3 regions of the Pseudoalteromonas sp. 2CM32C genome follow, and region 2 is predicted to be linked to each of the others. Evidence: predicted binding sites of a transcription regulator. Region 2 holds the regulator's gene; each other region holds the start of a gene.
What was found. Region 2 encodes sigma-54, which starts transcription at its own class of promoters, with help from an activator protein. Its sites were predicted from a motif close to GTTGGCACGNNNNTNGNNT; they were not measured.

Region 1: a site for sigma-54 is predicted at 1,012-1,030, ahead of MTF67_RS10425 (PA2169 family four-helix-bundle protein). Genes of this name have one in related genera too.
Region 3: a site for sigma-54 is predicted at 864-882, ahead of fliE (flagellar hook-basal body complex protein FliE). Genes of this name have one in related genera too.

What each region holds. Positions count from the first base shown of each region.
Region 1 covers NZ_JALNTI010000004.1:244,089-246,366, forward strand. The annotation lists gene MTF67_RS10420 (LysR family transcriptional regulator) at 1-896, shown strand, start outside; gene MTF67_RS10425 (PA2169 family four-helix-bundle protein) at 1,072-1,515, shown strand; gene MTF67_RS10430 (biopolymer transporter ExbD) at 1,768-2,163, shown strand; gene MTF67_RS10435 (TonB-dependent receptor) at 2,252-2,278, opposite strand, start outside.
Region 2 covers NZ_JALNTI010000001.1:581,615-583,892, reverse strand. The annotation lists gene ptsN (PTS IIA-like nitrogen regulatory protein PtsN) at 1-15, opposite strand, end outside; gene hpf (ribosome hibernation promoting factor) at 20-307, opposite strand; gene MTF67_RS02725 (RNA polymerase factor sigma-54) at 334-1,833, opposite strand; gene lptB (LPS export ABC transporter ATP-binding protein) at 1,903-2,278, opposite strand, start outside.
Region 3 covers NZ_JALNTI010000001.1:184,624-186,901, reverse strand. The annotation lists gene MTF67_RS00885 (sigma-54 dependent transcriptional regulator) at 1-765, shown strand, start outside; gene fliE (flagellar hook-basal body complex protein FliE) at 923-1,255, shown strand; gene fliF (flagellar basal-body MS-ring/collar protein FliF) at 1,276-2,278, shown strand, end outside.

The DNA of each region.
Region 1 (2,278 bases), on a different contig from region 2:
ATACGCTACTTCGAGAGTGCAACGTTACACGCGCAGCAAATCAACTTAGCATTACTCAACCGGCCATGAGTAACGGCCTAAAGCGCCTTCGAAACCTTTTTAATGATCCTATTTTAGTTCGAACCAGCGATGGTATGGTACCAACAGAGCGTGCCATAGAGTTACAGCCAGTCATTCGTGGCATACTTATGACACTTGAAGAAACACTCGCACCAAATAGAGAGTTTGAAGCCAGCCAAAGTAAACGTGTATTTAGGATAATGGCCAGTGACTATGCAGCAAGCACACTTGCACCAAAACTACTGAGCAAACTGCACGAAGAAGCCCCAGATACAACGTTAGATATACTTACGCCAAGTGACGTGACCTTTCATGATGTTGAAAATGGTAAAGTAGATATGGCAATCAACCGCTTTGAAAATCTGCCACAATCGTTTCACCACAAACGTATATGGAAAGACAGCTTTTGCTGCCTTGTAAAAGCAGACAACCCAATTATTGAAAACTTCAGCCTTGATAGCTATCTTAAAGCGCGCCATATATGGGTGAGTAAAACGGGGTTTGGTGTGGGTGTTGGTATGGACCCTAAAGATGTGCAAAAGCTAGGTTGGGTTGATGAAGCACTTGCTCACTTTGGGAAACACCGAAATATTGCCACATTTACACGTAATTACCATGTAGCCATTCACTTGGCAAAAGAGCAAAATTTAGTGGCCACTTTGCCATCAAAGGCCGCAAATATTTATTTAGACGATGCCGGCCTTAAAATTTTAGAGCCACCATTTCCTATTCCTCCTTTTGAGTTAGATATGATCTGGAGCCCACTGCTACACAGGGATGCAAGCCATATTTGGCTTCGCCAAAAAGTAGCTGAAGTCGCTGATGAGCTAAAATAAACTTATTACACGGTTATTTGTAAGATTTGCTAGGCGTAATATTGTATTTTCGCCTAGCCATTTTTAATAAGCAAAATATAAATATAAATATCAGCAACTTAAATTACCTTTTTAAAATGGAATGGCCCTTGCTTTAGTTATGATAAGTTTCATTCATAACATTAAAGAGGTCATTATGAACACCCTTCAAGGAACAGACGCTAATCATATTTCAGACATCATTCAAGTAATGAACAGCGGTATCGATTTTTACCAAAAAGCACAAGAAAATATAAAAGACCCTGCTATCGGAGCATTATTCCAGCGCATGATTGACGCACGCAGAGTCAGCGTTGAACGCCTGCAACCCTATGCTATTAACGAGCAAGGTGAGCGAGAGGAAGGCTCTTCATTTGCTGTAGAAGCGCGCAGAGCATACACCGCACTTCTTACTACATTTGGCTCAAACAACGACAGCACGTATGTAAGCGAGCTGGAAGAAGTTGAAGACAAAACACTAGCAGAAATTAAAGAAGCGATGGATAAGCCACAACCCGCAGATTGTGAAGCCGCGCTTGCTGCAACACTTCTTACAATGCAAAGCTGTCATGCTGAAATGAGCCGTATGCAAAAAAGCTAAATAACCTGAATTGTATTTTAGCTATTCAGTAAATTATTCCCCATACAAACCCAGCGATAGGCTGGGTTTTTTATTGCTTTAAAATCATTTAACCTGTTTAAGTTACATGTTAGAACATAATTCATACAAATATTTAATGTTATTAGAATATTTATTTAACTGTATTATTTTTCAGCTGTGCTAGTTTTGTTAATAGGATCCTAAAAACCTCGCTGTGGCGCCGCAGCTTTAATTAAAATAGTAAGGTCCAATATGAAAAATAAAACAGCTAAACTGCAAAATAACGCCGACGTAGACATGACCCCAATGCTTGATATTGTGTTCATACTGCTCATATTTTTTATTGTTACTACCTCATTTGTTAAACCCGTCGCCATTGAATTAAATCGCCCATTAGACAAACCAAGTATTGAAAAACAAAGTAAAAATGCGGTTTTCAGTATTGATGCAAATAACGGCGTTTACTTTTCAGGGAGGTTAATTGACTTGGAGCAAGTGTCGAACAACTTAGCCATGTTTGCAGCTAAATATAAAATAAGCTCTGTGCTTATAAAAGCAGATGAAAACAGCAAGCACAACACACTGATGACTGTGATGAACAGCATTAAAAAGTACGACAACTACGCTATTAGCTTGGTTTCTGACTAAAACCTGTTAGCTAATTAGCCTTAAATATAAACCCAAAAAAAGGGCCTTGCGGCCCTTTGAGTTAAATAACGAAAGGGAGAGTTATTTATTAAAAACGGTACTCTGCGCCTACATA
Region 2 (2,278 bases):
TGAACTTAATTTCATCATATTAGTGTCGAGCAAGCTTCTCTTTGTGTTTAATTACTTGACGGTCAAGCTTGTCAATCAATGAATCAATAGCTGCATACATATCTTGATGTTCAGTGGATGCGAATAATTCAGCACCACTTACATGAATAGTTGCTTCTGCTTTTTGATTTAGTTTTTCTATATCAAGAATGACATGAACATTATTAATATGATCAGAGTGCCTTTCTAGCTTCGCAAATTTGGTATTTATATAGTCTCTTAATGAATCAGTTAGTTCTACATGACGACCAGTTAAATTTAGTTGCATAAGCATTACCCTCTTTGTTTAGCGTCTTAAATCAGGCTCTTTCGCTGATTTGACGGTGGAATAGCCAGAGATTCGCGATATTTTGCGATTGTACGTCTCGCTACTTTAATTCCTTGCTCAGCCAATATATCCGCAATTTTGCTATCACTCAATGGTTTTGCTGAGTTTTCTGCTGCGATTAATTTTTTAATAAGTGCACGTATTGCAGTAGATGAACATTCTCCACCATTTTCGGTACTTACGTGGCTTGAGAAAAAGTATTTAAGCTCAAATATTCCACGCGGTGTGTGCATATACTTTTGCGTGGTTACGCGCGAAATTGTTGATTCGTGCATTTCTACCATTTCGGCAACATCATTTAAAACCATCGGTTTCATGGCTTCTGGCCCGTGTTCAAAAAAGCCCTGTTGTTGTTTAACAATACAGTTAGTTACTTTTAAAAGTGTATCATTTCTACTTTCTAAGCTTTTTATAAACCATTTAGCTTCTTGTAAATGTGAGCGAATAAATTGACTGTCGCCACTTGATTTAACTGTACGTGACATTGCTGCATATTGGCTGTTTACACGAATTTTTGGCATGCTGTCTGGGTTTAACTCTACAACCCAGCGACCTTTAATTTTTTTAACTGACACATCAGGTATTACATACTCAGACTCTTCTCGTACTATTGTGTCTGCAGGCTTAGGATTGAGCGTATGAATAAGTGTCATTACTTCTTTAAGCTCATCTTCTTTGAGCTTCGTTTTTTTCATTAATGTACGGTAGTCACGAGCAGCTAACAAATCAATGTGCTCGGTTAAAATCATTTTTGTTTCATCAATATAAGGCGTGCCTTTATCAAATTGATTTAACTGAATACACAAGCACTCTTGTAAGCTACGTGCCGCAATACCCACTGGGTCAAATAGCTGAATGCGCTTTAATACCGCTTCTATTTCGTCAAGTTCAACCTCAACGTCATCGTCGTTATCTTGATTAAAGCTCTCTAAAATCTCTTCGCAACTGAGTGTCAGTATGCCTGAATCATCCACCGCTTCTACAATAGCAATAGCAATGGCTTCATCTGTAGGGCTAAATGGCGTTAATTGTAATTGCCACATTAAGTACTCGTGAAGCGTTTCAGTTGATGCGCCCTGATATATAGACTCATCTTCAGGCATTGGGCCTGAAGATGATGCAGGGGCTGCACTCATGTACTCATCCCAGCTAACGTCCATTGCCATGTCGTCACTTACGGTATCTTTAGCAAGCGCTTCACCACTGTCTTGTTCATACTCGCTAGGGGCTTCATCTGCAGATACGGTTACTGTAACTTCATCGTTATCTGCTTTTTGCTCATTTTTGCCCGCAAGATCATCGGCATAGTCTTGCTCCTCAACCTCAAGTAATGGGTTGCTGTCGAGCGCTTCTTGTATTTCTTGCTGAAGATCCAATGTACTTAATTGCAGCAAGCGAATAGCTTGTTGCAACTGAGGTGTCATTGTAAGTTGCTGGCCCATGCGCAGCTGTAGTGATTGCCTCATGTATCTCTAACAATCCTTTTAAGTTGTTATAATTAATACTAGCAGATGCTTATAAATAAGGCGTAAATGTTACAGCCTAAATTGCTCGCCTAAATATACATCGCGTACAGTTTTATCATTTAATACGTGTTCAGGGGTACCAGAAGCAATCAGTTCCCCATGAGAAACAATGTAGGCTTTTTCGCAAACATCAAGGGTTTCTCTTACATTGTGGTCTGTTATTAATACGCCAATCCCACGGTTTTTCAGGTGTTCAATAATTTTTTTAATATCTAATACTGAGATAGGGTCAACACCGGCAAATGGTTCGTCTAACAAAATAAACTTTGGATCTGCAGCTAAAGCACGAGCAATCTCTACTCGGCGACGTTCTCCGCCCGATAATGCCATACCTTTGCTGTCGCGAATGTGTTGAATGCTAAATTCATCCAATAGATTATTTAAT
Region 3 (2,278 bases), 400 kb from region 2:
GGGCTGCAAGCTAAATTACTTCGTGTGTTGCAAGAGCGCGAAGTAGAACGCTTAGGTGGAAGAAAAACAATCCAGCTAGACGTACGGATACTTGCAACAAGTAACCGCGATTTGAAAGAAGCGGTTACCGAAAACCAATTTAGAGAAGATTTATATTACAGGCTTAATGTGTTTCCTTTGATGTGGCGACCACTTTGTCAGCGACCTGGAGATATCCTTGTATTGGCTAAACATTTAATTGAGCGCCACTTAAACAAAAGTAAAGAGCCTATGGCTTATCTTGATAGTGCCGCAGAGAAAAAATTACTTGCTCATTCTTGGCCTGGTAATGTGCGTGAGCTTGATAACGTAATACAACGTGCGTTAATACTTAGGACTGGGGATACTCTAAACGAGCATGCTATTTTCATTGAAAACATAGCGGCGACAGATTTTGTAATGGAGCCTGCATCTGTCAGTGCGCAAAATACTAGTCAGCAGCAAGTAAGTGCTACTAATAGAGATATTGACCAAGGCGCTATGAGTTCAGCGTATTATGACGAACAGTCATCTCCAGCCGAGCCAACAAAACAAGACTTATTGGCTGTTGATACGGGAAGTTATAAGGATGAGCTAAAAGATAAAGAGCATCGCATTATTTTAGAAACGTTAGCAAGATGCCAAGGTAAGCGAAAAGATGTCGCTGAAACGCTAGGTATAAGCCCTCGGACTTTACGTTACAAACTAGCGCAGATGCGCGATTTAGGTATTTCACTCCCCGCATAACATCATTTTTAGCCCTAAATTTCCCCTTTGAATTTAGGGCTGTCAAAACTCTGACTTGTCAAATTCCTTCCAACTAATTGAAATTATTGATTTAATTTTTTGGCATGCTTTGTGCTTTATTCATGTTAAGAGTTAACTGCATTGTCAGAGACAAATTATGAAAATTCAAAACAGCGCTGTATTTCAAGAAATGCAATCAATGGCTTTAGAAGCTGGCCGTAATAATCAAATCGAAAGATTGCCAGTAAAAACACAAGCCTCATCAACCGCTCAATTTGGCGATATGCTATCGGATGCAATTAATACTGTGCACGGTTTGCAGCAAGACGCTAAACAAAAAGTAGTGGCAGTAGAAACAGGCGACAGAAGTGTGTCTTTGGCCGAAGCGATGATTGCTTCTCAAAAGTCGTCAGTTGCATTTGAAGCGACAGTGCAGGTTCGTAACAAACTTGTCGAAGCTTACAAAGAAATCATGAACATGCCTGTTTAACTAGGTAGTGGAGAATTATTGTGGCGCAATCTAATCAATCAACCGATCTGGCTCTTGCTACTGGTGAAATGGACCAAAGCGATAGCGACGATCAACAAGAACAGAAATCAGGCTACTTAAGTTCGCTAAATGGCGTTGATTTATTGCGCCAAGTAACTTTAGTTATTGCTTTAGGCATTTGTTTAGCGATTGCTATATTTATTATTATTTGGGCACGTCAGCCAGATATGCGCCCACTTGGTAAAATGCAGACAGAAGAGCTTATTGAAACGCTCGACTTTTTAGACGCACAAAAAATTGAATACCAAGTAGATGGAAATGTAGTGCTCGTCCCTGAAACTGAGTATCAAAATATTAAACTTTTAATGACTCGTGAAGGGCTAGAGCAAGGCCCTACATCGGGTTCAGATATTATCATGCAAGACATGGGGTTTGGTGTAAGTCAGCGTTTAGAGCGTGAACGCTTAAAGCATGGCCGTGAACAACAGTTAGCGCGCACAATTGAAGAGCTTAATAATATTACGCGTGCACGTGTATTGCTTGCCATTCCAAAAGAAAATGTATTTGCGCGCAGAGAGAAAAAGCCTTCAGCAACTGTTGTGCTTACGCTTAAGCGTGGGCGTTCGCTAGATAGCGAAGAGGTCGACTCTGTGGTTGATATGGTTGCATCAGCTGTACAAGGTTTAGAGCCGGCTCGTGTAACGGTTACGGATCAAAATGGTCGTTTATTAAATTCAGGCTCGCAAACATCGCTTGCTGCACGTTCACGCAAAGAGTACGACATAGAGCGTAAGCGTGAACAAGAATATCTTGAAAAAATAGACAGTATTTTAATACCTGTAGTAGGGCTTGCAAACTACACTGCACAAGTTGATTTAAGTATGGACTTTAGTGCTGTTGAGGAGACGCAAAAACGCTACAACCCAGATTTACCAGCAGTAAGAAGCGAAACCACATTCGAAGAAAATAATATAGGTGGTTTAGCAGTAGGTATACCAGGTGCTCTGACGAATCAGCCTCCAG